2 regions of the Paenibacillus sp. FSL H8-0168 genome follow, and region 1 is predicted to be linked to the other one. Evidence: predicted binding sites of a transcription regulator. Region 1 holds the regulator's gene; the other holds the start of a gene.

The links. Region 1 encodes NrdR, which represses ribonucleotide reductase genes. Its sites were predicted from a motif close to AACACNATATATNGTGTT; they were not measured.
Region 2: a site for NrdR is predicted at 2,007-2,024, ahead of nrdI (class Ib ribonucleoside-diphosphate reductase assembly flavoprotein NrdI). Genes of this name have one in related genera too.

Annotation. Positions count from the first base shown of each region.
Region 1 covers NZ_CP151948.1:1,935,945-1,947,304, forward strand. Annotated here, with positions in the region: gene MHI21_RS09075 (methyl-accepting chemotaxis protein) at 1-858, shown strand, start outside; gene pstB (phosphate ABC transporter ATP-binding protein PstB) at 986-1,744, shown strand; gene phoU (phosphate signaling complex protein PhoU) at 1,783-2,442, shown strand; gene polA (DNA polymerase I) at 2,620-5,274, shown strand; gene mutM (DNA-formamidopyrimidine glycosylase) at 5,346-6,176, shown strand; gene MHI21_RS09100 (MntP/YtaF family protein) at 6,288-7,079, shown strand; gene coaE (dephospho-CoA kinase) at 7,091-7,687, shown strand; gene MHI21_RS09110 (lytic transglycosylase domain-containing protein) at 7,684-8,247, shown strand; gene MHI21_RS09115 (alpha/beta-type small acid-soluble spore protein) at 8,366-8,590, opposite strand; gene nrdR (transcriptional regulator NrdR) at 8,696-9,163, shown strand; tRNA gene MHI21_RS09125 (tRNA-Ala) at 9,293-9,368, shown strand; tRNA gene MHI21_RS09130 (tRNA-Lys) at 9,381-9,453, shown strand; gene MHI21_RS09135 (CocE/NonD family hydrolase) at 9,583-10,587, opposite strand; gene MHI21_RS09140 (N-acetyltransferase) at 10,584-11,234, opposite strand; gene MHI21_RS09145 (MerR family transcriptional regulator) at 11,252-11,360, opposite strand, start outside.
Region 2 covers NZ_CP151948.1:2,101,486-2,112,845, forward strand. Annotated here, with positions in the region: gene nrdE (class 1b ribonucleoside-diphosphate reductase subunit alpha) at 1-1,497, opposite strand, end outside; gene nrdI (class Ib ribonucleoside-diphosphate reductase assembly flavoprotein NrdI) at 1,484-1,843, opposite strand; gene MHI21_RS09945 (DUF2500 domain-containing protein) at 2,249-2,611, shown strand; gene MHI21_RS09950 (GNAT family protein) at 2,672-3,232, shown strand; gene MHI21_RS09955 (MFS transporter) at 3,235-4,458, shown strand; gene MHI21_RS09960 (ABC transporter substrate-binding protein) at 4,535-6,226, opposite strand; gene MHI21_RS09965 (LacI family DNA-binding transcriptional regulator) at 6,507-7,574, shown strand; gene MHI21_RS09970 (glycoside hydrolase family 2 protein) at 7,780-10,332, shown strand; partial or broken gene MHI21_RS09975 (sugar phosphate isomerase/epimerase) at 10,476-10,832, shown strand; gene MHI21_RS09980 (DUF1361 domain-containing protein) at 11,147-11,360, shown strand, end outside.

The DNA of each region.
Region 1 (11,360 bases):
GATAAGCCTGCGGCCATATTTGCCGACCCCGATACATTAATTGTGGATTTAAAAAGCCGGGCATCGGACATTGTGGAATTGGCGATGTTGCGTGAAGAACAGCGTTTTTACGATTGTGTGTTGATTAAGGAAGGCACACGATTACTCGGCGTACTCACGATTCGTGATATCCTGTCCGTCGTGCAGCGAATGCAAAGAGAAGCGGACGAAGAGCGGGGCGATGTGATTCGGCATAGCTATGACGGAGTCCAGCGTATTCAGCTGACTGTGCTGGATGCAGCTAAAGAGGCCGATGACAGTGTGCGGCTAACCCGCTCAATGAGTGAATTATCCCGCCGTGGCAAAGTAGAATTGGAGGATGTTTTGCTCTCCTATCGTGCAGTCACGGAGCAAATGAAGCGCCAGCATGAGCAGATGTCGGCGTTGACCCAATCGCTGAATGACATTGCGCGCATGGCCTCATCCATTCGTGCACTGGCAGATCATAGCGGACTGCTGGCGATCAACGCGTCCATTGAAGCGGCGCATGCTGGCGAACACGGACGAGGCTTCCAGATTGTGTCTCAGGAAGTGCGGAATATGTCACTCCAGACGAAAGCCTTTTCCACGCAGATTACAGGCTTACTCACCCATATCGAGCAGATGCTGCGTGACACTGCTGAACTGACGGATACAAGTATGCAGCAGATTCATACAGGCTCTCAATATATTTCTGCTGGAACACAAACTTTTGCCAAACTATTGCAGGCTGTCGATGAAATTGAAGCCAAAAACAGCGAAGTGTCCCGTTCCGCAGAGGAAGCGGCTTTGAATGCAGCCGAAATTGCGCAGGAGCTTGAGCTCATGCTAAGTTCTTGATCATTTTACATACCGTTAACAAATCCACCACACTAAATTTACACACAGCTTATATAATCTTCATATTGTGCAAATCAGGTGCAATGCTTGAGGATCATAACTGCAACACGAAGGAGATCATAAATCCATGAATGATTCCGTAATCCGGATTGATAAGCTGAATTTATATTATGAGAAATTTCACGCGCTGAAACATATAAACCTCGATATTCCTGAAAAAACGGTAACTGCCTTCATCGGCCCGTCCGGCTGCGGCAAATCAACCCTGCTGCGTACGCTGAACCGGATGAATGACATGATACCGGGAACGCGTATTGAAGGCACTGTGAGTATCGCAGGTCAGGATATATACGGCGATACTATGGAAGTAGAAACTCTGCGTAAGCAGGTGGGAATGGTTTTTCAACAGCCTAACCCATTTCCCAAATCGATTTATGATAACGTGGCCTACGGCCCGCGTCTGCATGGAATTCGGCAAAAGGACAAGTTGGACGAATTGGTTGAGCAAAGCCTGCGGCAGGCGGCACTCTGGGAAGAGGTTAAGGATTTTCTGAAGCGTTCTGCTCTGAGTTTATCCGGTGGACAACAGCAACGGTTGTGCATTGCCCGGGCGCTTGCTGTACAGCCAGATATTTTGCTTATGGACGAGGCGACATCTGCGCTGGATCCGATCTCCACGATGAAAATTGAAGAACTGGTTCAGGAATTGCGAGACACGTATACCATTGTCATGGTGACGCATAACATGCATCAGGCAGCGCGTGTGTCCGGTCGAACTGCGTTCTTTTTGAATGGTGTTGTGGTGGAAGCGGCGGATACAGAGACGATGTTTTCCACGCCGCAAGATTCGCGTACGGAAGATTATATTTCAGGGCGATTTGGCTAAAGCCTACAGATGAATATGCCAGAAGGGGTGACTTCGAAATGATACGTAGAAAAGGTTTTGATGAAGGGTTAGATGAACTGAGAGCCGTACTGCGCGAAATGGGAGCACACGTTTCGAAGGCGCTCGATCAGGCCATTGAATGTTTGCAGACCAAAAATACAGAATTGGCTCAGCAGGTGGTCAAAAATGATGCATCCCTTAATACGCTGGAAGAGAATATTCTCGATATGGGCTCCAAGCTCATTATTACCCAGCAGCCGGTAGCGAAGGATTTGCGCCGGATCATTGTTGCATTTAAAATTTCCAGTGATCTGGAACGAATGGGCGATTTGGCGCTTGATATTGCCAAGGTGACACTTCGCTTGGAAGGGCAGCAGATCATTAAGCCGCTGGTGGATATTCCGCACATGGCTTCCATTGTTAAAGAAATGATAGATGATGCGATCAAATCCTATTTGGATGAAAATACAGATCTGGCCTATAAAATGGCCAAAGAGGATGATCGAGTAGATTCCATGTATAGCCACATGATCAGCGATCTGTACGCCTTTATGGTAGAAAAGCCGGCAGAGGCTTCACAAGCCATGCTGCAACTGCTTGTAGGACGATACATTGAACGAATTGGTGACCATGCTACGAATATCGGCGAAAGCACTGTATATCTCGTGACAGGGGAGAGACCAGATTTGAACCAGTAGAGCTTTCAGGTATATAGCGGTTGTTTCTGACCCAGACTTGTCTTTGAGCAAAAGGCAAATTTGGTTAGGAAGCAGCCGTTTTTTTCTGAAAAAGGAGTCTTGTATGTTAAGATAGGAAGAGGAATGCGTAAAACGTAAGAACGTTACGAATGCATTGATGAACTTGCGAGGTGCTAAATGGATAAACTCATGCTTATAGATGGCAACAGTATCATTTACCGGGCGTTTTTTGCTATGCCACCGTTAACAAATTCGAGTGGGCAGCAGACGAACGCGGTGTATGGATTTACGACGATGTTATTGCGGCTCTTGGAGGAGCACAAACCAACACATATTCTGGTTGCCTTCGATGCTGGTAAAATAACGTTTCGCCATAAAGGATACGAGGATTACAAAGGTGGACGGGAGAAAACACCGCCAGAGCTGTCCCAGCAATTTCCGTTGCTGAAAGAGCTATTGACCGCTTTCGGCATTGCTCAGTTTGAACTGGATGGCTATGAGGCGGACGATATTATAGGCACCCTCTCCAAGACAGCGGACGAAGCCGGTTTCAATGTGCTGGTCGTGACCGGGGACAAGGATATGCTTCAATTGGCTTCAGATCATGTCACAGTCGGCTTGACCCGCAAAGGGGTTACTGAGGTGGAGACGTATGGACCTGAGCAAATTCAGGAACGATATGGCCTGAAGCCGCTGCAAATTATTGATCTTAAGGGTCTGATGGGCGATACGTCGGACAATATTCCTGGTATTCCCGGCGTGGGTGAAAAAACAGCGCTCAAGCTGCTGCATCAATACGGTTCAGTCGAAGAAGTGCTGGCGCACACGAATGAGCTGAAGGGCAAAATGAAAGAACGCGTAGAGACACATGCTGACGATGCGCGAATGAGCAAAGATTTGGCGACCATTTATCGGGATGTAACGTTGGACAAGCAGCTGGAAGATGTGGCCTTTGGCGGGCTGCAAGCAGAAACGGCCGGGCCAGCTCTGGCGAAGCTGGAGTTCAAGTCCTTGCTGGAGCGTTTATCCTTTTCAGGTGAGGTTGGCAGTACTGGGGTAGACGTAGAGGAAGCCGCGGCTGACGTAACAGTGCTGGATGAGCAGCGGATTAGCGAATTGGTAGAAGTGTTGGATCATGTGGATGTGCTGCATGTTGAGACGCATGGTGATAATCCGCATCATGCTGACATCGTAGGTCTGATATTTGCCGCAACGGGGCAGCAGTTTTTTATGACACTGGATGTATTGCAAAGTGATGCAGCTACACCTATTCGCGAATGGCTTGCTGACCCTGGACGCAAAAAACGTGGTCATGATCTGCATCGTACGGATTTGGCTTTACACTGGCATGGAATTGAGTTTGCAGGTGCCGAGTTTGATGTGCAACTGGCGGGATACTTGCTGGACCCGACCGATGCAAACCAGACATTGAGCGGATTGGCAGCCAAATATGGTTTGTCTTCGATCCGTCCAGACGAAGAAGTGTTCGGTAAAGGAGCTAAATATAAAGTCCCTGACGTGGATGTACTGTCCGATCATGTGGCGCGTAAGGCAGCGGTGATTGAAGCTTTGGTGCCTGTACAGCAGGCGGAACTGGAAAAAACGGAAATGCACAAGCTGTTTCATGAGCTGGAGATGCCGTTGTCCCGCATTTTGGCGGATATGGAGAAGCAGGGCATTTTGGTGAACGTAGAAGAACTGCGCGCTTTGGGGAAAGAATTTGAAGCTCAGATTGCAACGTTGGTGGGTGAAATCTACAGCATTGCCGGTGTAGAGTTCAATCTGAATTCGCCCAAGCAGTTGGGTGAGATTTTGTTTGATAAACTGGGTTTACCTGTCATTAAAAAGACGAAAACGGGTTACTCGACTGATGCGGAGGTATTGGAAAAGCTGGCTCCCTATCATGATATTGTGCAAAATATTTTGCAGTACCGCACCATTGCCAAACTCCAATCGACGTATGTCGAAGGATTGCTGAAAGAAATTTCGGAGAAAACGGGTAAGGTGCATACGTATTTCCGGCAGACGGTTGCAGCAACTGGACGCTTGAGTAGTCAATTTCCCAATTTGCAAAACATTCCGATTCGTCTCGAAGAGGGGCGCAAAATCCGCAAAGTATTTGTTCCGTCCGAACCGGGCTGGTCTATTTTGGCGGCAGACTACTCACAGATCGAGCTGCGGGTGCTGGCTGATATTTCGGATGATGAACGTTTGAAGGAGGCCTTTGTCCACGATATGGACATCCATACCAAGACCGCATCCGATGTGTTTGGGGTAGCAGCGGAAGATGTGGACTCCAATATGCGGCGTTCTGCGAAGGCAGTCAACTTTGGGATTGTCTATGGGATCAGTGATTATGGTCTGTCACAAAATTTGAATATTACGCGGAAGGAAGCGGCTCGTTTTATCGACCAGTATTTTGATGTGTTCCAAGGCGTTCGCCGTTACATGGATGATATTGTGAAGGATGCGAAGCGGGACGGATACGTAAAAACGCTGTTGGAACGCAGACGCTATTTGCCGGAGATTAACGCCAGCAATTTCAACCTGCGTTCATTCGCTGAGCGTACAGCGATGAATACGCCGATTCAAGGTACCGCAGCCGATATTATCAAGTTGGCGATGGTACAGATGGATGAGGCCTTACGTGAACGTAAACTTCGCAGCAGAATGCTGCTCCAAGTACATGATGAGCTTGTGTTCGAGGTTCCGCCTGAGGAAATGGAAACGATGAAAGAGCTTGTCCCGGCTACCATGGAAGCTGCATTAAAGCTGGCTGTGCCGCTCAAAGCCGAAGTAAGCTATGGCAGCAATTGGTATGAGGCCAAGTAAGATATTTCAATGAGTAGATAGTCCCAATTTGACGCTGCTTCCGTTATAATATAGGGTGAGGTGAAGACATCATGCCGGAATTACCGGAAGTAGAAACAATTAAACGAACGCTAAACGAGCTTATCGTTGATAAACATATAGATCATGTCACCGTTAATTTGCCGCGGATCATTCAACGGCCCGATGATATCCACGCTTTTGCGATGGAATTGGCCGATCACCGGATTACAGGGGTGGAGAGACGCGGAAAGTTTCTGCGGATTTTGCTGGATGGGCTGGTGCTGGTTTCCCATCTTCGAATGGAAGGGCGATATGGATTATATTCGCAACATGATCCTGTGGAAAAGCATACCCATGTCATCTTTCATTTTAAAGATGGTACGGAGCTGCGTTATCAGGATGTGCGCCAGTTTGGCACGATGCACTTATTTCCGGCAGGACAGGATTTGCTGGAAAAACCGCTGAACAAGCTTGGTTTGGAGCCGATGGACGAGGCCTTTACACCGGAAATGCTGCGTGCTGCTGTTGGAACTCGTTCGACTTCGATCAAGGCAGCGCTGCTAAACCAGTCATATGTGGTGGGCATCGGGAATATTTATGTAGATGAATCGTTGTTTAAGGCGGGGATTCATCCAGCACAGCCAGCCAAAAGCCTAACGGATAGCCAATTTCATGTCTTGCATGAAGCTATTGTCTCCACGCTGGGTGCGTCGATTCAGGTTGGAGGCTCGTCCATTAAATCGTTCGTTAATGGACAGGGTAAAACGGGCGACTTCCAGCATCAATTGCAAATCTATGGACGTAACGCGAAGCCTTGCGTTAACTGTGGCACATTGATCGAAAAATCTGTCGTAGCCGGACGTGGCACACATCATTGTCCGGTCTGCCAGCCTTTGCGCTAAACAGGCACAGTCACCCCAAGCCCATCCCTCTCATATATTGTTCCAAGTACCAATACTGCGGAGGGTTTCGGTTGTTATAAGGCCTTGCCTTCGCAATGGGAGGGAATTGGAGTGGCTAATCATTGGGGAGCCCTGCTGTTACTGGCATTTGCGCTAAGTTTGGATAGTTTCGGAGTCGGTGTTACATATGGACTGCGCAAAATGAAAATTCCACTGTTGTCGATTGCTATCATCTCCATATGTTCAGGTTTGGTGATCGGCATATCCATGCAATTGGGCGCATTACTATCTCATGTTCTGTCTCCTGTATATACGACCGTTTTCGGCGCTGTCATCCTGATCTGTATCGGCTGTTACTCTTTGATTCAAGCTCTGCACCGCAAAGAGGATTCGCCAGAGGATTCAGCGGAAGCCTCTCGGCGGCTGCTTCTTACAGAACAGACTGATCCAGTGAGCAGATCTGTTCTTGGAGAGAAGAAGTGTATAGAGGGTGATGATACAGAGTCTTTCCTTAGCTCAAGAAAAGATCTGTCGGCAGAAGCTTCTGTGGAGCAGCAGGAGCGAACGCTATTTTCTCTGGAGTTCCGCAAATGGGGACTTGTTATTCGGATTCTTCGAAGTCCGTCTGCTGCGGATATGGACCGTTCCGGCAGTATATCTGCTACCGAAGCGGTTTGGCTGGGCATTGCATTATCGGTCGATGCGTTCGGAGCGGGACTCGGGGCAGCTATGCTTGGTTTTCAGCCACTGTCTACTGCGCTGGCTATTACGTTATTCAGTGGAACATTTTTGATTGCAGGGATGAAGGCAGGCTTCTTTCTATCAGCATTTCGATTTATGAAGGCGCTGGGTGTATTGCCGGCATTATTACTGATTATGATGGGCATATTGAAGCTGTTATGAGGTGAAAGAGCATGAATATCGGATTAACCGGAGGTATTGCTACCGGAAAAAGCACCGTGTCGGCTCTTTTGGTCGCCAAAGGTGCGCTGCTGATCGACGCAGATGCCATTGCCCGGGAAGTCATGCTTCCGGGGCATCCGGTGCTGGCGGCGGTCATACAGCATTTTGGACAAGCTATAGTGAACAATGACGGAACCCTGCACCGCAAAAAACTGGGTGAGATTGTATTCGGAGACCCTGCCCAGCGGCAGGCACTTAACGATATTACACATCCTGCTATTCGTGAGGAAATGCGTATGCGCATGGAAGCATATGAACGGGAACAGCCGGACAAGCTTGTTTTGGCAGATATCCCGTTACTGTACGAGTCCGGGCTGGAGAGCTTGTACGAGGAAATTATGGTTGTGTACGTACCACGTGATATTCAGCTCCAGCGTCTGATGCTCAGAGACGGTCTGACGGAGGAGCAAGCTGGACTTAGGCTGTCCGCACAAATGGATATTGAACAAAAGAAAAGCTTGGCCGATATCGTTATCGATAATAGCGGAACACAGACTGAGACGAAACGACAAATTGATCAATTTTGGCAGCGGAAGGGACTTGCATGAATATTTTGCGAAAGAAAAGAGTCCTGCTCACTTTGTTTGTCGGGTTTGTCCTGATTCTGTTCCTTAATTCAAATTGGATGTCCTGGTTCTATCCAATTCAATATAAGGATGAGATTCGGCAGTATTCACAAACGTATGAAGTGGACCCATTTTTGGTGGCGTCTATTATCCGTGTAGAAACCAATTTTAAAACCAGCAAGCAGTCGCATAAGGGTGCACTGGGCCTGATGCAGATTATGCCGAATACGGCAAATTGGATTATGGACAGCGCCCAGATTCAAAAGGTTCCGCTGGACAGTGTCAAGCACGAGCCTGGCACCAATATTGAGCTGGGAACCTGGTATTTGCATAACCTATCCATGAAGTTTCAGGATAATCCTGTAGCAATCGTAGCTGCTTACAATGCAGGGCCGGGTAAAGTTCAGGAGTGGCTGGATAAGGGAGTGTGGGATGGAAAAGAAGAGTCCATTAAGCAAATCCCTTTTGGTGAGACACGACATTATGTACAGCGGGTCATTTATTACTACAGGCAATACACGAAAATTTATAATGATTTTTAAATGGCAAGTTAATGACATGATGAGCCTTTTCGCTTTAAAATGAAAAAAGCGCAGGACAGGCTGTTTTTAGCAGCCCATCCATACACTTTATCTTGTTATTTCTACATTATTACCGCGATTATTGGTATTGACCTGCCAATTGTTGTTCGGCGATCGTTACGAGGCGTTTTGTGATGTAGCCCCCGATCGAACCATTCTCATAGGAAGTCATGTTACCTTGGTATCCATCTTGAGGAATGCTGATACCCAGCTCTTGAGCGATTTCATATTTCATTTGCTCCAGAGCGCCGGAGGATCTGCTGACTACCAGATTGTTGGAGTTGCCATTGTTTCCTTGTGCCATTGTTGTTCACCTCCTCGCGATGTGGTAAACATATTATGATCCGTTTCGACAAAATTATTACTAAAAATCTTCGGGAATTTATTGGAAAAAGAAAGCGGTGAGATTATGAAGTGTCCGTATTGTGCCTACAATGGCACGAAAGTGTTGGATTCGCGACCTGCGAATGATAATAAGTCCATCCGTCGCCGCCGTGAATGTGAACAGTGTGCCAGGCGTTTTACCACCTTTGAAATGGTGGAGGAAACCCCGCTCATGGTCATCAAAAAAGACGGCAGCCGTGAAGAGTTTAGTCGTGATAAAATGCTGCGCGGTCTCATTCGGGCCTGCGAGAAGCGCCCAGTATCCGTCGAGCAACTGGATATGATCGTATCCCAGGTAGAGAACGCTATCCGCAACACAGCAGCCACAGAAGTGGATAGCCAGCAGATCGGTGAGCTGGTCATGGAACAGCTTTACCCAGTGGATGAAGTCGCCTACGTACGTTTTGCGTCCGTCTATCGTCAGTTTAAAGACATCAATATGTTTATGAAGGAACTGAAAACACTATTATCTAAAGATACAGCCAGCGACTGATCGCTGACTGTATCTTTCTTGGGACAAAGTGGGAAGATGATTATATTTTTTTATAAAAGTATTGACACAGGAATGAAAATTTTATATGATATAGAAGTCGCTTGAAACGTTGATTAACTTACTTACGATGGGGCCTTAGCTCAGCTGGGAGAGCGCATCGCTGGCAGCGATGAGGTCAGGGGTTCGATCCCCCTAGGCTCCACCAAACTTTTATTATGGACTCTTAGCTCAGTTGGTAGAGCAGTTGACTCTTAATCAATTGGTCCAGGGTTCGAGTCCCTGAGAGTCCATTCTTTAGAAAAAACGGCAGAGATGCCGTTTTTTGTTGTTTATAGATCTATTCCCAGTCTAACCGAGAACAGTTAAGGGGTTTTCATTAGCATATTCAAAAGAAGTATGGAAAAAAAGAACATCCTTGTTTAGTACTGATTGACATAATCGGCAAGGATTTTGAGATACTCGTCATTCACCAATTTTCTTGGGGCGAATACGGCTGTTAAAAAAGTTAGAGATTTTGAACGCGCGATTTTTTCATCCATCATGGAATGGTCGGCTTCAGGTAAATGAATCACGGACAGTAGCTCTGCGGGTATTTTCTGGCGGTAGACTCGCTCGGTATCCTGTACATCAACATTAATATCTTTGCCAGCCAGAACCAAGAGTACAGGAGAATGGAAGTGACTTAATTCTTCGGTGGAATCAGACCGAAAATTTTTGCCTATAAAGCTCCATCTTTCTTTGGAGATCATATCCTCAGGATCGGCTATGCTTAGGTATTCTTCATAAGAAGCATGTTTTTTCAGTAACTGTAGAATCTCTTGATCGTAGTTCAATGTCTTTTGAATTTCTTGAGGAGTAGCTCCTTCTTGCTCCATTTCTTTTCTGGTATTAAATTGTCCTTGGGAAATCCAGTTCACGGCAGGCGATACAAGGATGCTGAATGCAATATCATGTTCCTCTTTAACGATCTTCGGAATGACCCATCCTGCTTGACTGGCTCCCCATAGGCCGATTTTTTGCGTATCAATCATCGGCAAGGTTCTCGCCCAGTCTATTGCATATCGGATCTCCTGTGCGCGGTCCTCCATGCTTTGATCCAGCCAATTGCCAGGGGCACTATTAATACCGGGCTTATTCAATGACAGGGAGGCATACCCCTTGGAGGCGAACTTTTCCCACAGTGGTTTGTATCCATCATCATATGTGTCATTAATAGGACCATCCCCATGGACAAAAACAACCAATCCAACTTTTTCCGAGTAGTTCTTAGGCAAAGCTAATGTACCTGTTAACAGCCCTTTAGGTGTCGTGATTTGTATTTTTTCTTCTGTCATCTTGTAGGAATTTTGATATAGAACAATGAGTATCAAGGCAACAGCTAGAGCTGCCGCAATACCCAAAGTAAGCTTGAATGTTTTTTTCAATAGTGTTCTCTCCTCGAATGCAGGTTCTCTTTCCAACTCATCAGATGCCATACAGGCTCCTTGAACCAAAAATGCCGTAACCCATTATACTTGGATTGTTCTACTTCAAACGCCAGTTTGTGATACAAACGGATAGCCCCTTGGTTCTTATGCGCTACATGGAGCGTCAATGCATGAAAACCAGATTCAACCGTAAATTGCTGTGCGAAAGCTAGAAGACGGCGTCCTATTCCCTGGTTACGATGACTTGAACGAATTGCCAGATGATCAATGTAACACTCATCTGCAGCGGGGGGATACTCCAGCGCATGCATACCTGTCAAAAATTTAAATATATTAAAGCAACCAAACTGTTTTATGAGCGGAGCCAAAGAAATGGGGTTTGTTTCAGGAAGTGAAGAGGAGGGGGCCTTCCATTTGAGGGAAAGAACACCAACAACCTCTTCGTTCTCTTTGGCTACAAATTGTTTCATAGATGTAGAATAAGGATTTTGAACCCAAACCTTCATTAACAACTGCTGTATAGCTTGATCCTCCAGTGTAACAAGAGATTGAAATTTTGCTTTAAACGATTCAACTAAAAGACTGCAAACAGCTTCATGGTCTTGTTTCTGGTATGCAACAATGTCAAAGGATTTTGCACTCATGTAACGCCCTCCAAGATTTATTCTACTTTTACCTGAATTTCGTATTGCAGCTTGTTGTTGCCGAACATCGAAAGATAAGATTTTTCTACTAGGACAATCTTGCTTTGGCAGTTATATTGGTGATGA
Region 2 (11,360 bases), 170 kb from region 1:
TTCCATACTTTTTTCGATGGAATGATAGTTCATCGTCATGAAGAAGGTACGGACAAAGTCCTTCGCTTCATTGCTTTCATACGCAATTTTGTTCTTGGCAAGATAGCCGTGCAGGTTCATAACACCCAGTCCGACGGAGTGCATTTCACGGTTTGCTTTCGCAACACCCGGTGCATTAGCTACTTGGGTCATATCGCTGACCGAGGTGAGAGCAATCATACCCTCGTGAACGGATTCGCGGATTTTTCCATGTTCCATCACATTTACAATGTTCAGAGAAGCTAGATTACAGCTCACGTCCCGGCGGATGGTATCCTGTTGGCCGTAATCTGTAATTTCGGAAGTTTCCTGCAACTGGAAGATTTCCGTGCATAGGTTCGACATCTTGACTTGACCCACGTTTTTAAGAGCATGTGCCTGGTTCGCGTTACTTTTGTTCATGATATATGGATAACCAGACTCCAACTGAATCATGGCAATTTTCGTCAGCATGTCACGTGCGCTCATCGCTATTTTTTTCTTCACCCGATCGTCAGCGAGCAGCGTGTCGTACATTTCATCCAAATCCATGTCGTCCAGATGCGTTCCATAGGCTTTGAACACACTGTAAGGAGCAAATACATGCAGCGGTTCATTATCTTGAGCCAGCTTGTAAAAGCGGTTTGGCACCAGCAATCCAATAGAAAGGGTCTTGAGACGTACTCTTTCGTCAGCATTGATCTTTTTGCTATCCAGGAACTCAAGCACGTCCCATCCGAAAATGTTGTAATAGGCTGCCCCAGAGCCTTTACGTTGCCCCATTTGATCCGCATAGGAGAAACCGTCTTCCATCAGCTTCAGCACAGGCATAATGCCTTTTGCTGCGCCTTCTACGCCTTTAATCGCTTCGCCGCGTGCCCGCAGTTTCGACAGGTTGACCGCAACACCGCCCCCGATTTTGGACAACTGCATGCAGGTGTTCAGCACATAGTTAATTGAGTTCAGGGAGTCGTCCATTTCGAGCAGGAAGCAGGATACCAATTCCCCACGGCGGCTTTTGCCTGCATTCAGGAAGGTTGGTGTTGCTGGCTGGAGGCGTTGCTCCATCATCGAGCGGGACAACAGGCGTGCCTTATCGGCGTTACCGCGTCCTAAATGCAGCGCGACAGCAGCAACCCGGTCAGGGTAATGTTCCAGATAGACTTTCCGGTCGTTACTCTTCATTGCATAGTCGGTGTAAAACTTGGATGCTGCCATATAGGAAGGAAATTTAAAATTATAGCTATGAGTGATATGGAAAATATCATTAATTTCGTCAGCCGTGTAGCTGTTATAGAAATTTTCGTAATAATCATTCTCAATCATATACAGCACTTGAGCGGCTGTGTCAGCAAACTTCAAACTCCGTTCCTGAACTTCCTTCATAAACTCTGCTACAGCCTCTTGGTCTTTTTCCAATTGGAAAAAGCCGTCTGTATCGCGTTTCATCAACATGTTGTTCAATTCAATATGCCGCAACTCGGCTCACCTCCTGTTTAAAACGCTCTACATCTCCGAACGTTCCAGATAATTCAAATTTACTAATCACGGGGACATTATAATGATCGGCAATCAAATCCGCACTTTTGGCAAATTTCTCACCCCAGTTACGGTTGCCGCTTGCAGCTACACCAACAAGGTTTTGAGCATTCTTTTTTAAAAAGGAAGACACCCTCTCAGGTATCTGCCCAAACCCAGTTGTATATGTAATAAGTACGTAAGGTTCTTCTATAGTCATTTGCTCCTCGATCTGAACCGCTGGAAGCTTGAGCTTGTTTATAAATCTTTTTACATTGCCGGTCTTCGAATCATATGCAATCAGCATGGTATGCAACCTCCTTAAACAATTAACGAAAAAAGAAAACGCATTGCCTAGGATCTATTATAGATGGAATCCCTTGCTGGCTGCGCCATTTAAGATTTTGACTCTATATTTACATGTATTTTCATACCTGTATCTTCAAGATATCGGGCATAAATACGTTTTTTACACTATATTTAGAGTACATTCTCTATTTTATATCTATATATAGTTTTGTCAATCGGTCTAGAAGGGATCAGAGGACCCAGATCGGGTATAAGTCCAAGCGGGGTGCGGAAAAGAGCGAAAGAACTTTTTTTTCGTAAGTATGTTAAAAAAGTATTGGAGTTTTTGAGGGTGAAGATGTACGATTTGTCAATGGGCAATAGAATGGAAAATTTACATTTTACTGTAGAAAGGATGAAGCAAATGGGAAGTGATTTTATGGAATTTCAATCGTTTGATACAATCTTTTTTATCGTATTTGGACTTATTGTTTTTGTAATCATTATGGGAATTGTCAAAACGATAGGAGCGGGCCTGTCCAATCAAGCAGCCGAACGGGTAAAACGTTCATGTAAGGTTGTGGATAAACGGACGAGAGTGCGCGGGGGATCAGGCGATTTTTCAGCTTCGACATATTATTATATCACCTTTGAGTTTGACGGGGGTGAGCGTATGGAGCTGGAGGTGAAGGATACGGATTTTGGTATGATTGTGATCGGAGATCGTGGGGAGCTTCATTATAAAGGTACACGTTTTCTGGAGTTTGTAAGAGTAATGGAAGCATAAAGGTTGACCGGAAAACTAGAGTACTACCCGAACAAAATACATACTGAGAGGAAAATGACGATGCCACATATCATTGGAAAACAAATTGTATTGAGAGAATACCGTCAAGAAGATATACCGAATATCCGAAAATGGGTCAATGACCCGGAAATCACACACGGGTTAAGCGACGTGTTTGTCTATCCGCATTCACAGACTAATAGTGAGTCTTTTGTACAAATGATGATTGACGGCAACTCCGAGATCAAAGGTTTTGTCATTGCGCATAAAGACACACTGGACTATATCGGACAACTGGATTTATTTAAAATCAACTGGGTGAATCGGCACGCTACCCTTGGTATTGTGATCGGGCGTGACGGTGACCTGGGCAAAGGTTATGGACGGGAAGCGATCCGACTGTTACAAAAATTTGCATTTCATTCACTGAACCTGCATCGGCTGGAGCTGGAGGTCTATGCGTTCAATGAACGTGCACACCGTTGCTATCTGGCCTGCGGCTTCAAGGAAGAAGGGCGGCTACGGGAAAAGCTATTCAGGGAAGGGCAATACTATGACATTATTCAGATGGGGATTTTGCGAAGTGAATATGAGGCTGCAGAGCAAGCGACGGAATCCTGAGAGTGCAACCTCATAAGCTATTTTACTCCGTCAGCTTTCTTCAATTTTTTATGAGTGAAATCACTGGGACTACGCTCATCCTTTTTCTATTAGCTAAAGGACTTTCTTTGCAGAGTGCAAACTTCTTACTAGTTGTATTCTTTGTAAGTATTTTTTTGTTTGAGATACCCACAGGGGCGATTGCAGATAAGTATGGAAGAAAAATTTCTGTTATTTTGGGACTTTGTTGTTTTCTAGTCTATAGTGTGTTGTTCGTTTGGACAGATCATATCGGGGTGCTTGTGTTTGCGCAAGTTTTTGGGGGTCTGGCTATATGTTTACAGTCAGGTTCGTTGGAATCATGGGTTGTGGAAAATAGTGATAAGCCCATGGAAGTTCTTTTTACAACCTCTAACAGTATACAGTACATTTCGGGATTTATTTGTGGTCTGTTGGGGGCCTTTCTCGCAACCTATAACTATTCACTTCCATGGGCGGTCAGTATTTTATCTATTATTGTATGCATTTTTCTATGCTCCTTTTATATGGATGAGGAGAATGTTGCTCATCGAAAGACGTCTACTACTCGCATTAAAACGATTATCGGAGAAAGTGTGCGTATTGGTTTTGAAAATAAGTCTATCTGGATTGTGTTTATGATTGGTTTATTTATCAGCTTTTCGAACTCAGCGGGGAATACATTTCAACAGCCACGTCTGGTTGGCCTTTCCGAACAAGGAATTTGGATTATGGGGTTTATCAAGGCAGGCTATTCACTATGTATGACTTTGGGAAGTTATCTAGTTCGAAAGCTAGGCGCCAGATACAGTGATGTACATATACTCATGTATGCTTGCGGGATGATTGGGATATGGCTCATTTTAGCCGGTGTGTTCAACACATTTTATCCTGTATTGCTTACCTTTTTAATCTATGAGATTGGGCGCGGGATGTACCCGGTTGCCAAACAAATTTTTCTCAACAAAAGAATCACGAATGAGTATCGTTCCACATTACTATCTCTGGATTCTGCGATTTCACAATTAGGCATGTGCGTAGGTTTAATCGTGACAGGGATCATCAGTCGTAATTTTACGGATTTGTCTTCCGATCAAACACCTATTCAAATATCTTGGGTGATGTGTGGCGGGATTGCGTTGATTCCAATCATTTTATTGTTTTACGTCCATCGTGTTTCAGGAAAAAGTAATTATTGGAAAGAAAAAGAAACCAAACAAAATATTTAATGTAAAAGTTAATGTAGAAGGGCTGAACAGCATGGTCTGTCAGCCCTATAATATTTCATTAAAAAGCAAGCAAACCTTATTTTTCACCGTACCACAGTTTCAGCCGATTTTGGATTAGGCCAGTATAGATTTCTTCAGCCTTTGGAACACCTGCCTGGTCCAGCTCTTGGAGCATGCGGTCATACACAGCGTCGAACTGATCTGGCTTGGCGAGTACAGCCTCAGGAATCCGTTTGCGTACAATGTCCTGCGACTTTTGATAAATAACATTGTAATTCGTATCGGTCGGAACAGGCATGTTGTAGGCAGCACCCCACTCTTTTACCGGAAAATCCTTTTCGTTCGGAAACAGGTCTTTCCACGTCTGGGCTTTGTATGCCTGAAGGGACTCTTTTTCGGCTTGACTATAATTTTCGGTAATCATCTCCGGATAATTGGTTGTGTAATAGTTGCCAGAAGGGTCCTTCACGCTATCGCCATAATGTGGCCCCCATATCCAGTACAAACCGATTCCTGACTCTCTGCTAAAAGAAGCGTTATCAGTGTTTTTACGTTGTTGCACATCCGCCGGAATGACTCGTTTGCCGTTCTCTACGTTGTAATGCTGGCCTTCAATTCCCCAATTGCGTAAAATTTGTCCTTCGTCGGAGGCCAGAAAATCCAGAAACTTGATAGCTCGCACCGGATTTTCGCATGAGGTTGTAATTCCGATCCCGGATGCAGTATCGAAGCCGATAGGCTGAAGGGAATGGTCCTCGTATTTCTCATTTAAAGTGACTGGAAAATGGGCGTAAGTGAATTCATCCTTACCGGCTGCCTTGAGCGCATTTTCGGCATCTTGATAGTTCCATTCCTGATCAATGAGTCCGATGACACGGCCTGCGGCGATTTTGGACTTGTACTGATCACTTTTTTGTACAAAAGTATCCTTATCCAACAGTCCTTCATTGTACATATGGTTCAACCAACGGAAATATTCGCGTTCTTCTGGGCGCTTGTAGTGAAGAATGGCTTTGTGTGTTTTAGGATCAATATAATATTCGCCATCGTCGGGTCCACCTGTAGCAGTAACAGCCGGGTTTGTCACTGTAATTTGAATTTTCCAGTCTTCGGCATCAAGTGATAGGGGGATGGTAGGCTGGCCATTGGTGGTAGGGTATTTGGCGACATAATCTTTAAGTGCTTTTTCAAAATCTTGAACGGTGCGGATTTTAGGGTATCCAAGCTTCTTAAGTGCCTGATGCTGGATTTCGAAGCCAGCTTGTGCATCAAACGCGATGTGATCCACACCCAAATTGGTCGGGATCGTGTAAATGGCTGGATCTTCACTACTATATTTAATACGATTAAAATAGTCTCCATACACTTTCTTAATGTTAGGGCCGTATTTATCAATGAGATCTGTTAAGTCAATGAGTGCTCCGGCATCGACCAACTTGCCAATGTCTGATTTGGGGTACACGAGATCTGGATACTCTCCGCTCGCTGCCATTAAAGCAAACTTTTCCTCGCCTCGACCATTGACAGCATGTTCGGCATTTAGCGTAACGCCCGTTTTCTTGATAATTTCCTGCCCGACAGCATCCTTCATGTTGTTCCAGTTAGAGCTGGAATCACCGCCAAAGAAAGTAAGTGTAATGGGACTGGTGTCATTAGGATCTTCCTTTTCTGCCTTACCGTCTGTTCCATTCGCGCAGCCCGTTGTAACGAGCAGCAGCAAAGACAGGAGTAGAATGGAGCTCTGTCGTACCAACCTGTTCTTGAACATTTGCAAATCCCCCTTAATAAGTATGATTTACACAATGTAAGTGCTTTCAATAGTAAATTGTAGGAAATAAAGAACCTCACGTCAAGTAATTTATAATTGCTTGTTATGCGGTTTGTTTTTTTATTAAGCAAACATATTTTGGTGGAGGGTGTGGATTTGTACAGATCTATCATTTGATGATCTAAAACAAAGTATGCTACGATGGTACCAGTTTATAGGTACACCCGTGTATTAGAAAGGTTAAGATAGAAAAAGACTCCGAATAGGGTTGGGTGAGAAGATGCGTGGAAAAGTAACGTTGCAAGAAATTGCGGATGCGGCGGGCGTTTCAAAGTTCGCTGTTTCGCGTGCACTATCAGGCAAACCCGGTGTAAGTGAAGAGACAAGGGCGGTTCTGGTCAAGCTTGCCGCCCAGATGGGCTATTTTCGCAGTCACCCCAAAATGACAGGGGTAGAGCCTCGGGACACAGATACCAGAGAATGGTCAGGTACCGTGCTAGTGTTATTTCCGAATATTAGGTACCAGAACAGGGAATCCAGATACTGGGGGCCTGTATTTGAAGGGATTTCCGAGCGTCTGAACCGTAAGGGTATGGATATGATCACGTTAACGGAACCCTCGACTGAAGACATGTTTTCTTTACTGAATCCAGAGTCGATTAAAGGGATTATCACAGTAGGGACGATTTCAACTTCGTTGTTGCTGAACATTTATCGGATGGGTATTCCGGTCGTCATGGTAGATCATTGGGATTCTGCATTTTTAAGTGATACGGTGTTTACAGATAATCGCACATGCATGAGTGAATTAATGAAGGACTTGCTGTGCAGGGGCTATACCCGCTTTCAGTTTGTAGGTCATATTGATGACGCTCACAGTTTCTACGAACGCTGGGAAGCATGTCGTTCCACACTGGAAATGAGCGGAGTAGAATTGCGGCAGATTAAAGTTCTTCTTCACAGGGGAGCGCAAGCGCTTGCTGAGGAAATGGAAAAGTTGTCCGAGGACGAACTGCCTGAGGTTTTTGTATGTGCTAATGATGTGACTGCTGCGCAAGTCGTGGATGTGCTGAAAGAAAAGGGGATTGACGTTCCGAGGCGTTGCGGAGTGACCGGGTTTGACGATACGAATGAACAAATGCCGATTTATGCCACGGTGAGAGTGGATAAGGAATTGCTGGGAATGCGTGCAGTGGACCAGTTGTTATGGCGCATAACGAACCCGAACTCGCCTGTCGAGAAAAAGTTGCTACATGCTGAGCTATTCGTACGGGAAGTTCATGCACCCCGGATCAGTCGGGAAAATGATGACCGTGAGCGTCCCATCAGCACAATCACATATAGTTAATGTCCAGATACGTGTTATGACACCATACACCGTGAAGACGAAGGAGGTCGCTTTTAGCCTGTTTAGGGGCAGAGGGCGACTTTTATTTTGTATTTTGCCATTTGTTCTAAAAAACAATTGACTATTTTGTTAGCTTAATGTTATTTTTGTTATGTTACTGACGAATCCAGATGTTCCCAATCATGCTTATAGGAGGCTTGTGACGATGGTTAATGTGATAGGGTTGGATGGCTGGAGGTTTAGGGAAGCGCAAAGTGATGAGTGGCTCAGCGCGAAAGTGCCGGGTTGTGTGCATACTGATCTTTTACGACATGGCAAAATTCCTGATCCGTTTATCGGTATGAACGAGATGGAGGTACAGTGGATTGATAAGCAGGATTGGATATATGAAGCCCATTTTGAGATAAATGCAGATCAGCTTCAATGTCAATGTGTAGAGTTGGTGTTGGAAGGTTTGGACACATACGCGGATGTAAAAGTGAATGGTCAATCTGTCTTGTCAGCCAATAATATGTTTCGGGTATGGAGACAGGATGTGAAGGCATTTGTTCAGCAAGGGGAAAATCGGCTAGAAATCAGTTTTCGTTCTCCGATCGCTGAAGATGTACCCAAGCTTGAAAGCTTGGGTTATGGACTCCCTGCACCCAATGATCAGTCTGAGATCGGTGGTTTGTCCGACAAAAAGGTAAGCGTTTTCGCACGTAAGGCTCCCTACCACTACGGTTGGGACTGGGGACCGAGGCTGGTGACGAGCGGTATCTGGAGGGAGGTCCGGATCGAGGCGTGGTCCGGTCTGATCGTGAGAAACTTGTTTATTCGACAGGACGAGGTGAATTCGGTAGGGGCTAAACTCATGGCAGTGGTAGAGATCGAAAATGCAGATGAGATTAGAGATGCCGAGTTGCGTATTTCCGCTGACGGGAAGGTGTGGTCCAAGCCGGTACGGCTGCTGAAGGGGAAGCAGACGGTCGAGCTGGAGCTGGAGATGAAGAAGCCGAAGCTGTGGTGGTGCCGTGGACTGGGGGAGCCGCATTTATATACGTTTGTGGCCGAATTGGTGGAGCAAGGACAAGGAGCTGTAACCGCGGAAAAATCAGTAAAAACGGGACTGCGTTCCATCCGTCTTGTACGTGAACGGGATGCAGCAGGAGAGAGCTTTTATTTTGAGCTGAACGGAATTCCTGTGTTTGCAAAAGGGGCTAACCATATTCCGAATGACAGCTTTGTCACTGAAGTTACGATGGAACGATATCGGTATGAAATTGCCAGTGCAGCCGCCTCGAATATGAATATGCTGCGGGTGTGGGGTGGCGGTATTTATGAACAAGACATATTTTATGAGCTTTGTGATGAATACGGTTTGCTCGTGTGGCAAGATTTTATGTTCGCCTGCAGTATGTACCCGGGGGATGAGGATTTTATGGACAATGTGGCACAGGAAGCCGAGGACAATATTAAGCGGCTGCGTCATCATCCCTGCATTGCCTTATGGTGCGGCAATAATGAGATCGATTCTGCATGGGCGCATTATGAAGAGAATGGAGGCTGGGGCTGGAAAAAGGACTACACACCTGAGCAACGGGAACGCCTATGGAATGATTATGAAATACTCTTTCATCGGATTCTACCGGAGGCGGTACACACCTGGTCTGCCCAGACAGCCTATTGGCCCTCCTCCCCGCTGATTGACCTGACCAGAGATCGGAACCAGCATGCCCATCGGTCTTCAACTGCAGGTGATATTCATTATTGGGGTGTATGGCACGCGTCTGAGCCGTTTGAGAATTATCATGTACATGTGGGTCGTTTTATGAGTGAATATGGTTTTCAGTCCTTTCCTGAATACAAGTCTGTTCGTACTTATGCGGAAGAGAAGGATTTGGAGCTGGAATCTGAGGTGATGCTGGCACATCAGAAGAACGATGCGGGCAATCGTCTGATTAAAGAATATATGGAGCGATACATGCGAGAGCCAAAGGATTTTACATGTTTTCTTCCCATGAGCCAAATTTTACAGGCAGAAGCAATGAAAGCAGCTATAGAGGCGCATCGTCGTCACAAGCCCTATTGCATGGGAACATTATACTGGCAAATGAATGACTGCTGGCCCGTTGCCTCCTGGTCGAGTATGGACTATTTTGGTCGTTGGAAGGCGCTCCAATATACGGCTAAGCGCAGCTTTGCTGATGTGCTGTTGAGTGCAACCGATACAGAACAGGGGAATAAGGCCCTGCATCTAGTCAACGATACACTAGAGCCGATATCAGGTACGCTGCGGCTGACTCTTTTGCATATCCGTAGCAGCCAGGCAGTTCATGAAGAGAACGTTAAGGTAAAGCAACCAGCAGGCGGTGCAGGAATTGTACATATACTGCCTATCGACAAATGGCTGAGTGGCCTGAACCGTGCGGAGCATATGCTGGTCGCGTGTCTGACGCAGAATGGTGAACAGGTCGCCTCTGGTGAAATTTATTTTGCAGACACGAAAGAGATGGATTTACCGCAGGCAAAAATTGAAGTGACAGAGATTCAGGGAAGTGGGGGCAGCAGATTCATGCTGTGTTCGGATGTACTTGCTAGACACGTGTGGCTATCGGCAGAGCTGGAAGGCATTTTCAGCGACAACCATCTGGATCTGGCTCCCGGTATTCCAAAAACAGTGGAATTTTTGGCTTTGCACAACGGTTCATCAGCATTTGTGGCAGCTGCGCCGGGTACATTGGCAGTACATTCATTAGTCAATTGGATACAAGGTTAGACAACAGTAAAAGCTTATCCGTCTTTAAGTAGATGATGGATAGGCTTTTTTTGTAATATAAATTTATTTTTTGTGATATGTGGAGCGCTTTCATAATGTTAATATACATAACAAAAGAAGGCTTGGGAGTTAAGTGGTAACAGATCATTTGTAAGAAATCTGTCTATTTAGCAACTAACTATTGGAATATAAAAAAGCATACGGTTGGTCGAGAACTTGTAAAGGAAATCCGTCAGTTGGGCTTTAGCAGGGTGGAGCTGAACTATAACATTACCCGGGAAATGCTAACGACGATTGAGCCTATGATTGAGCGGGGAGAAATCGGCATATCGAGTGTGCATAATACATTTCCTCATACACCAGATCCGGATTACGGCACGAATTCCGTTCTGCTCGGGTTTGACGTTGAAACCAAGCGACAACGTGCGATAGAGCTGCTGGTGCAATCTGTGGAATATGCGCATCATTATGGAGCAAAAGCGGTAATTGTGCATCCCGGACGCCGGATGGCGAATGGACGGGATTAGTGACGAAAATTTATAATGCCGTTAGCGATATTACGCTAATTCATGCTGCCCGAATATTAAAACTACCGGAGCTACGCCTTTACCTGTGAGTGAAGTCTAAAACACAGTAAGCATCTATTTTTCGGGGATGAAGTCCATTCCCGGAGAACGGATGTTTTTTTGTGTTCATTGATGTAGAGGTAGAGCGCTTCCATTGAGCTTGAAGCCATTGTGGTGTACACTGTCCAGAACAGGTGTAAATTGGAACGTCAGGAAGGCAGGACGGTTACAAGGAGGGAAAGACACATATGTATGCCCGTTTAAGATCGTTAAATTATCCACTAAAACTCTATGTTTTTTTAGCACTGGCCTTATGCTCCGTAATCAGTACATTGTGGATCATTAACGTGCGACTGCCCTCAGGGGGCCGCCCTTATCTTTTTATTTGGTGGAATATGATGTTGGCCTGGATTCCTATGCTGTTGACGCTACTGCTTGATGTAATGTACAGCTCGTGGAGGC